Regions from separate parts of the Nonomuraea sp. NPDC047897 genome, predicted to be linked through region 2. Evidence: riboswitches for the same ligand, from Rfam matches in the RefSeq annotation. Region 2 holds a riboswitch; each other region holds the start of a gene.
The links. Region 2 has a riboswitch for cyclic di-AMP ahead of ACGF0J_RS25250 (C40 family peptidase). Riboswitches for the same ligand answer to the same signal wherever they lie in the genome.
Positions count from the first base shown of each region.

Region 1: it holds a riboswitch for cyclic di-AMP, as region 2 does, so the genes downstream of both, ACGF0J_RS37280 (hypothetical protein) here and ACGF0J_RS25250 (C40 family peptidase) in region 2, are expected to answer to the same signal.
Region 3: it holds a riboswitch for cyclic di-AMP, as region 2 does, so the genes downstream of both, ACGF0J_RS27390 (CHAP domain-containing protein) here and ACGF0J_RS25250 (C40 family peptidase) in region 2, are expected to answer to the same signal.
Region 4: it holds a riboswitch for cyclic di-AMP, as region 2 does, so the genes downstream of both, ACGF0J_RS23305 (C40 family peptidase) here and ACGF0J_RS25250 (C40 family peptidase) in region 2, are expected to answer to the same signal.

Region 1 covers NZ_JBIDCC010000028.1:22,299-24,491, forward strand. Annotated here, with positions in the region: gene ACGF0J_RS37275 (hypothetical protein) at 1-54, shown strand, start outside; gene ACGF0J_RS37280 (hypothetical protein) at 113-1,069, opposite strand; cyclic di-AMP (ydaO/yuaA leader) riboswitch at 1,074-1,214, opposite strand; gene galT (galactose-1-phosphate uridylyltransferase) at 1,286-2,193, opposite strand, start outside.
Region 2 covers NZ_JBIDCC010000011.1:228,489-230,681, reverse strand. Annotated here, with positions in the region: gene ACGF0J_RS25255 (NlpC/P60 family protein) at 1-402, shown strand, start outside; cyclic di-AMP (ydaO/yuaA leader) riboswitch at 650-809, shown strand; gene ACGF0J_RS25250 (C40 family peptidase) at 883-1,509, shown strand; gene ACGF0J_RS25245 (hypothetical protein) at 1,595-2,193, shown strand, end outside.
Region 3 covers NZ_JBIDCC010000013.1:49,326-51,518, forward strand. Annotated here, with positions in the region: gene ACGF0J_RS27385 (hypothetical protein) at 1-295, opposite strand, end outside; gene ACGF0J_RS27390 (CHAP domain-containing protein) at 474-1,166, opposite strand; cyclic di-AMP (ydaO/yuaA leader) riboswitch at 1,179-1,330, opposite strand; gene ACGF0J_RS27395 (VanW family protein) at 1,659-2,193, shown strand, end outside.
Region 4 covers NZ_JBIDCC010000010.1:134,394-136,586, forward strand. Annotated here, with positions in the region: gene ACGF0J_RS23300 (3-isopropylmalate dehydrogenase) at 81-1,127, opposite strand; cyclic di-AMP (ydaO/yuaA leader) riboswitch at 1,226-1,371, shown strand; gene ACGF0J_RS23305 (C40 family peptidase) at 1,375-2,025, shown strand; gene ACGF0J_RS23310 (class I SAM-dependent methyltransferase) at 2,065-2,193, shown strand, end outside.

The DNA of each region.
Region 1 (2,193 bases), on a different contig from region 2:
CCGGGCGCGCCGGCCGCGCCGGCCGCACCGTCCGCCCCACCGTCCCCCTCCTGACAGGCGCAGGCCGCCGACCGCCGGCCACGGCACAGACTCGCTCGCGGGATGCTTCGGGTCAGTACATCGAGATGTGGACGTGGTCGAAGTGGTTCTCGGTGATGCTGCCCCGGTTCCCCATGGGGCTCCAGCCAGAGCCGTGGTTGATGCGCTGCTTCCAGATCACGTACTTGACCCCGAGCTTCGCCTTGTTCGCCACGGCCCACGCGGCGACGCGGTCGCCCAGCACCTGGTTGGCGGTCGACGGCATGCTGCCGCCCGAGCTCATCATGAAGTCGCAGGCCCGGCCCAGCGGGTGCTCACCGCTCGAACCCGAGCGGTAGCACCCGACCGTGAACGGCAGCGCGAAGTTCCGCTTGATCAGCTCGCGCATCGCGCGCGTGCGGGGAGTGATGTTGTCCGCTCCGGAGGGCAGCTGCGGCGCCCAGGTGCCGTCCGGGCGGCGGCCGGTGCTGACGGGGACGAGGTCCTCGAGCTTGTCCTCGATGTCGCCGATGACGTCCTCGGCCTCTTCGCGCTGCCCGGCCACGGTCACCTGATCGGCACGGATCTTGGCGGCGAGGGCGCCGGCCTCGTCGGCGGCCTTCTTCTTCTCGTCCCGGACGGCGGCGAACCCGTCGACCACCGCCTGCTGCTCGGCCAGGAGCTGCTCCAGCACCGCGGCGCCCGCCCCGTTGATCGGCAGCATGAACGTCGGCAGCGACTGGGGGCCGCTCTGGTAGCGCAGCTGTGCGATCTCGGTGACCTTCTTCTCGGCCTCGGCCAGGGCCTTCTCGGCGGCGGCGAGCCGCTTCCCGGCAGTCTTGGCGGCCTGCTGGGCCTTGGCCAGCTCGACCCGCTTGAGGTTGTACGTCTCGATGAGTCCGTCGACCTTGGTGTTGAGTTGCTTCAGCTCCGAGCGGAGCTTGGTCTCATCGGGCTTGGGCTTGGCCAGCGCGGGCGCCGCCGGGCTGGTGGCCACGACGGCGGCGACGGTGAGACCGATGGCAAGACGCGCGGGGGACGCAGCCGCCACGTAGGAATCCTCTCCCTCTTGCCGACCGGGTTAGCTGACGGGTTCGGGAGGGAGTAGCGTTCCCCTACCACAGGCGTGGATTCACCCCAGGTGCTTGGGTCCCCGGCTCACGGGCGACGCGCCCGAGATTAGGCTTTGGCGCACCGGCCGTTACGGCCGGTGCGAAAGGGACATTAACAGTAAATCCAAGGTCATGCGAGCCTAAGAAGAAACCTGTTAGTGATCTACCTGTGATCGAATCATGCGTGCCGCCTCTTCCGGCAGCACGTCGTTGACGAAGGCGCCCATCGCCGACTCCGAACCGGCCAGATACTTCAGCTTGCCGGGCGCACGCCTGATGCTGAACAGCTCCAGGTGGAGATAGCCCAGGTCACGCCCCTCACGCACCGGCGCCTGGTGCCAGGCCGCGATGTACGGCATGACGACGCCGAACAGGCCGTCGAACGCCCGCAGCACCGAGGTGTAGAGCGGGGCGAACGCGGCCCGCTCAGCCCCGGTCAGCGCGGCCAGGTCGGGCACCTGCCGGTGCGGGTAGAGATGCACCTCGAACGGCCAGCGCGCCGCGGCGGGCACGAAGGCCGTCCACAGTTCGTTGGCGGCCACCACCCGCGGTCCCCCGCGCTCGGCCGCCAGCACGTCGGCGAACAGGCTCCGGCCCTCGTGCGCGGCGGCGTAGCGGGCGGCCGCGCCGAGATGGAGCCTGGTCCGCGGCGTCACATAGGGATAGGCGTAGATCTGCCCGTGCGGGTGGGTCAGCGTGATGCCGATCTCCTCACCGCGGTTCTCGAAGCAGAAGACCTGCTCCACGCCGTCGATCGCGGACAGCTCCGCCGTACGGTCGGCCCAGGCCTCCATCACCAGCTCGACCTGGTCGTCGGTCAGGTGCGAGAACGACGAGGAGTGGTCGGAGGTGAAGCACATCACCTCGCACCGACCCACGCCCGGACGCACGTCACTCAGCCCTCCGGCGGCGCCGTAGGCGCCGAGGTCGCCGGAGAAGGAGGGGAAGCGGTTCTCGAACACCACCACGTCGTAGTCGTGCGCCGGAATCTCGGACTGGCGCGTGTCGGTGGACGGGCACAGCGGGCACTCGTCGGCCGGCGGCATGAACGTCCGGGTCTGCC
Region 2 (2,193 bases):
GGCAACCCCAACAGCACGGGCGTCAGGTACACGGGCGCCGCCTCCGGCAACGCCGCCTCGGTGCTCAGGTTCGCCTTCGCGCAGATCGGCAAGCCGTACGTGTTCGGCGGGACCGGGCCGGGCGGCTGGGACTGCTCGGGCCTCACCCAGGCCGCCTGGCGGGCGGCCGGCGTGTCGTTGCCGCGCACCACCTGGCAGCAGTGGGCCTGGGGCTCGGGCCGCAAGGTGAACTACCCGCGGGACCTGCAGCCGGGCGACCTCATCTTCAGCGAGGGCCTGGGGCACGTGAGCATCTACGCGGGCAACGGGCAGATCGTGCACGCGCCGCAGACGGGCGACGTGGTCAAGGTCGTGAAGCTCTCCTCGTACGGCCGCAGCATCGTGGGCGCCATCCGCCCGTGAGAGCGGCGTTCGGGCCCTGACAGACCGGGGTTCGGTCAATTGTGACCACTGTCACATTTCGGTAACGGATCATCGTGTCGAGCAGCGACGGACGACCTTACTGACGGCCTTATCCCGGCTTTACAACTTGACCGGGCCTTTGCCGGATCGTGACCCAGCGCGTAACTTCTGGCGACGCGACGCCACGCCATGGCGGCGCAGCAGAGAGACATCCAGCGGTCACCGCCGCCCGATCAACCCCTTTCCCGGCGGTGGCCTGCCGAATCCGTGCAGCCAGGAGGCACGGAACCGGGGACCCAGCGATCCCTTCCCCAAGGGATCAGGGGTGAATCGGCGCACCAGCGCCGTAGGGCTACTTCCAGGCCCGAACCCGTCAGCTAACCCGGTAGGCGTTCGTGGAAGAGCCAAGGAGAAATCCTGTCTACCTCCTCGCACAACCCCCGTCTGTCCCGCATCGCGCTGAGTGGCGCCGCGCTCACCATGACCGTGACGGCCGGAGGTCTGGCCGTCCACGCCCCGGCGGCGCAGGCGGCGACGACAAGCACCACCACGGCCCGCACGGCCGCCGGCACAGCGGCCGGTACAGCGGCCGGCACGACCGCCGGCACAGCGGCCGGTACAGCGGCCGGCACGACCGCCGGTACAGCGGCCGGCACAGCCGCCACGGCTTCGACGGCGACCGCGGTCAGGTCCGCCACGTCGGCGAAGAAGACCACCGCCAAGCAGTCCCGAGCCGCCCGCCAGGCGGCCAAGGCCCGCACGGCCGTCGACGTGGCCAAGGACCAGGTCGGTGACCCCTACCGCTTCGGCGGCACCGGCCCCGGTGCGTTCGACTGCTCCGGCCTCGTCCAGTACGCCTGGAAGAAGGCCGGGGTGCGCATCCCCCGGGTGACGAACGCGCAGTACGCCGGCATCAGGAAGAAGGTCTCGTTCAACCACCTCAAGCCCGGTGACCTGCTGTTCTTCCGCGGATTCGGGCACGTCGGCATGTACGTCGGCAAGGGCAGGATGATCCACTCGCCGCGCACCGGGCTGACCGTGCGCGTCGAGAAGCTCAGCGGATGGCGCAAGGCGTCGTTCGTGGGCGCGGTGCGTCCCGGCGCGTGAGCCGGCACGAAGACCCCGTTCGCGCCTCCACCCGGAGGCTGGGACGGGGTCTTCGTGCGTCCGGCGGCGGCTACGATCGGAAAACGTGTCCGTGCCGGTGAACCGTCGCACCGCGCTGGCGTGCCTGCTGCCGCTCGCGCTGGCCCGCGGCGACGCTCCGCCCGGCGCCGCGGAGCCGTGGCCCGGCCGGACCCGCCTCGTGCGCGGCGCCCGCTCGCTCATTTTCGCCCACGGGGCGCCCGGCACCGGCCCGGCGGCGCTGCGGGAGCCGGCCCTGCGGGAGCTGGCGCTGCGGGCTGACGTCGCCGCCGCGCGGGTCGGCGCGGTCCTCGGCCGTACGGTGCGCCCCGTGGTCCTTGTGCCCGCCTCCGCGGCCGAGGCGGCCCGGCTGGCCGGGACGGGCCCGCTCGACGGCCTGGCGGCCGTGGCCGACGGCGGGCGGGTGATCGTGGTGCCCGGCGGGTTCGACCGGCTCACCCCCACCGGGCGCGACGTGGTGCTCGCCCACGAGCTCACCCATGTCGCCGCCGGCACCGGCGGGCTGCCGGTCTGGCTGTCCGAGGGTTTCGCCGACTACGTCGCCTACCGTGACGCCGGCCTGGCCGTCCCTGCGGCCGCCGCCGAGCTGGCCGCGGAGGTGCGGTCCGGCCGGGCGCCCCGCGAGCTGCCCGGCCCCGCCGCGTT
Region 3 (2,193 bases), on a different contig from region 2:
GGCGGCGGGTGCCCGCGACGACCAGTCCGACGGCGCCGAGCAGTTCGAACACTCCGGTCAGGTAGACCATGACGCCGGGGAAGGGCACGAACGGCGGCACCATCCGGACGAGGTCGGCGTGGTTGGGCATGACCGTGACGCTCTCGGGGACGAAGTGCGCGGACGCGGTCATGAGGAGCATGACGGCGAGCGCGTGGGCGGCGCTGGCCGGCCACGAGGCGAACCTTGTGACGCCGAGCGCCCCGAGGCCGCGGAAGGTGAGCAGGGCGACCAGGAGGACGAGGGGGAACTGCATGACGCTCCTTAATGGATAGTTGAGCTATCTAGTTACTAGATAGTGCAGCTATCTGAAGGAGATGTCAACCATGGCCTTACGCGCGGGCCGGACGCGCGGGCCGGACGCGCCGGCCCGTCCACGTCTCTGCTCGGCCCGGGGGCCTCGTCCGTGAGGGGTGGGGGGTGGGAGGGGGCTGTCAGCCCTGCAGGACGGGGTAGCCGTACCCGGCCACCTGCGAGGTGGGCCGCACCCGGCGCTCGACCTTGCCGTTGCCGGTGTTGCCCTCGATGGTGCTGATCGTGCCGTCGCCGTTGTCCTTCTTGACCAGGCCGACGTGGTCGATCGCGGTGATGCTCCTGCTGCCGTCCCAGTCGAAGAAGACGACCGCGCCCGGCTTGGGCGTGGAGCCCCAGCGGTTGTTGGCCTTGAACCACTTGGCGTAGGTCACCGTGTAGGCGTCCCAGCCGACCGAGGGGCGGGCGCCGGCCTTCTCGCCGACCCACGAGACGAACATCGCGCACCACGGCGCGTTGGCGTAGGCGCCGATGTTGCCACCGTCACGGGCGACGGTCTCGGCGGCCCGCGGCGAGGACATGTACCAGCTGTGGAAGGGGGTGCCACCGCCGGCGGCGTTCTCCGTGACACCGACCTGCGACTCCGCCACCTTCAGCAGGGCATCGGCGGTCAGCGGCCGGTGGTAGGCCGCGGCGACCGTCTTCGGCTGCTCCTGCGCCTGCGGGGCGGCCGGCTGGCCCGACTCCGCGACGGCCGGCTGGCCGGCCATGGCCGGGACGGCGCCGAACACGGCACCGGCCGCGATCGTGAGGCCGACGGCCAGCCGCGGGAGGTCCGTGGGCACGATGGCACGGGAGAGGTCACGCATGGTCATACTGGGGTTTACTCCTTGCTTCCATGCCGCCTACCGGGTTAGCTGACGGATTCGGGCCTGGAAGTGCCCTACGGCACGCCGCTCGTGGCGGGCGTGCCGATTCACCCCATGAGAGATTGGGTCCCCGGTTCCGCGATCTGTCGCGGATTCGGCGGCCGCGCCGCCCCCTGCGGATCTGTCATGCAGGCGGTGCGTACGCGGTCTCGGCGTTTGAACGAGGCATCACCCGGCGGAGGTACTGACGTGCCGGACGTGTGCCTCGGTGTCCCCAAACGTAAGCGAAGCGTATAGAGCGGTGCAAGCGAAGTCCGGGTGCACACCTCGGAACCCCCCGCTCCACCTGCGGTTCAGCGCGGAAGTTTTTACCTACTTCCCCTGGCGAAAGTGGTTTGAAGGTGCAGTTCCCCCCGTTGGGTAAAGACGCCCGGGAGCCGATCGGCACCGTGGCACACTGGCCGGACGTCCGACTCCCCGAACGAGGTCGCCCCCACGATGAAGCGCATCCTCAGCACCAACCGAGGCCGCGTCGCCGCGGCGGCCGCCGCGATCCTCGCCGTCCTCCTGCTGGCGTACGGCATGCCCACGCTGGCCCTGGCCGGCGAGGTGCCGCCCGGCACCGACGCGGGCGGCGTCGACATCAGCGGGCTCTCCCCCGAGGCCGCCCGCGCCAGGCTGGAGGAGGAGTTCGGCCGGCCGGGGCCGCTGAAGGTCGAGGCCGCCGGCCGCACCGTCACCATGAAGCCCAAGGACCTCGGCATGACCCTCGACGCGGGCGCGACGGTGGCCCGGGCCATGGACGGCCACACCACCCCGGCCGGGATCGCCCGCTCGCTGTTCGGTACCCGCACGGTCCCGCCCGCGGTCGAGGTGGACGGCGACCTGCTGGGCAGGCGGATCGCCGCCCTCGCCAAGAAGATCGACCGCGAGCCGAGAGAGGGCGCCATCGCCTACCGCGGGCTGGAGCCGCAGGTGACGCTGCCGAGGGCCGGCCGCGCCCTCGACCGGGCGGCGGCCGCGCAGGCGATCC
Region 4 (2,193 bases), on a different contig from region 2:
TGTTTTGCGCCCTTGGCATGCGAAAAGCGCCTGGCGGGTCCGGTGCGGACCGCCAGGCGCTTGGTCGAGCTGAGGCGGCCCTAGCTCGATACTCGCGCGGTGATGTCGTCGCCGATCTCATGGGTGGTGCGGCTCGCCCGTCCCGCCGACCGCGCGTCGATGTCGTCGGCGACGGCCTGCTCGACGCGGGCGGCCTCGGCCCGCAGGCCGAGGTGGTCGAGGAGCATGGCGGCCGACAGGATCGTGGCGGTCGGGTCGGCCTTGCCCTGCCCGGCGATGTCGGGGGCGCTGCCGTGCACCGGCTCGAACATGCTGGGCGCGGCACCCTCGGGGTTGATGTTGCCGCTGGCCGCCAGGCCGATGCCGCCGGCGATGGCGGCGCCGAGGTCGGTGATGATGTCGCCGAAGAGGTTGTCGGTGACGACCACGTCGAAACGCTCGGGCTGGGTGACGAAGTACATCGAGGCCGCGTCGATGTGGCAGTAGTCGGTGGCCACCTCGGGGAACTCCTCGGCGACCCGGTCGACCGTGCGCTGCCAGAGGTCGCCGGCGAAGGTGAGCACGTTGGTCTTGTGGACCAGCGTCAGCTTCTTGCGCGGCCGCGAGCGGGCCTTCTCGAACGCGTAGCGGACCACGCGCTCGACGCCGTGGGCGGTGTTGAGCGACTCCTGGGTGGCGATCTCGTGCGGCGTGCCGCGCCGCATCGTGCCGCCGGTGCCCGCGTAGAGGCCCTCGGTGCCCTCACGCACCACGATCATGTCGATGTCCTCGGGCGAGGTGTCGGCCAGCGGGGTCCGCACGCCAGGGAACAGCTTGACCGGGCGCAGGTTCACGTAGTGGTCGAAGGCGAAGCGCAGGCGGAGCAGGAGGTCGCGCTCCAGGATGCCCGGCGGCACGCTGGGGTCGCCGACGGCGCCGAGCAGGATCGCGTCGTAGCCGCGCAGCTCCTCAAGGACGGCGTCGGGCAGCGTCTCGCCGGTGCGGTGGTAGCGGGCGGCGCCGAGGTCGTAGTGGGTGGCCTCGAACTTGACGCCCACGGCCTCCAGCACCTTGAGCCCTTCGGCCACGACCTCGGTGCCGATGCCGTCTCCGGGGATCACTGCCAGGCGTGTGTTGCGCGACTCCATGGCCGGTACCTTACCGGGTCGTCTCGGCTGACGAACACCCGATCTCAACGCTCGGACATCCGTTTTACCCGTATTGCGGTGCTTTGACCGTTTCGTTAGAGTCCCTCAAGCCTAATCCGCGCAGCCGTTGCGCGGAGCCGGGGACCCACTCCCCCTTCGGGGCGAATCGGCACGTCCGCGTGCCGTAGGGCCACTTCCAGGCCCGAGCCCGTCAGCTAACCCGGCCGGCCGTGTGGAAGGACTCCTCGTGCCGCGCATCGCCATGCTCACGCCCGCCCTCGCCCTCGCCACGACCGCCGCCGGACTGGCGGTCGCCTCCCCCGCCGCCGCGGCGGCACCCACCCCCGTGACCGCCTCCCCCGTGACCGCCTCCCCCGTGGCCGCGGCGACACCGGACCCCGGTGGCGTCACCCTCACCGGAGCCGACATCAAGCGCGCCAGGACCCGCGACATCCAGCTCCCCGCCTGGAAGCTCGCCGTCAGGTACGCCCTGGACAAGCAGGGCACCCCCTACGTCTGGGGCGGGGCGAGCCGGAGCGGCTACGACTGCTCCGGCCTCATGCTCCGGGCCTACCAGTCCGCGGGCATCGAACTCCCCCGCGTCGCCGCCTCCCAGTACGGCGCCTACTCCAGGAAGATCGCCTGGAAGGACCTCAAGCCCGGAGACCTCGTCTTCTTCAACGGCCTCGGCCACGTGGGCATGATCTCCCGCCCCGGTCACATGGTCCACGCGCCACGCACCGGCGACGTGGTCAAGGAGGAACGCCTGGACGCCGGACGCCGCGCCTCCTTCGTGGGCGCCGTCCGGCCCGACCCGAAGGGGGTCAAGCGCTGGGCGCACATCCGTGAGCTGCGCCAGGCCCCGCCACCGGCCATGCCGGTCGCCACTGCCCTGTGAGGACGGGACGGGTGCGGTCGCGCGTACTACCGTGATGACGTGACAACCGAGAAGGTGCGGCTGACCGCCGAGAAGGCCACGCTCCTCGCCACGCTCCACGGCAGGGCGCTCGACGCCCGCGCGCCGTACCCGATCCTCGCCGACGCCCTCTCCCTGCAGATCGCCCGG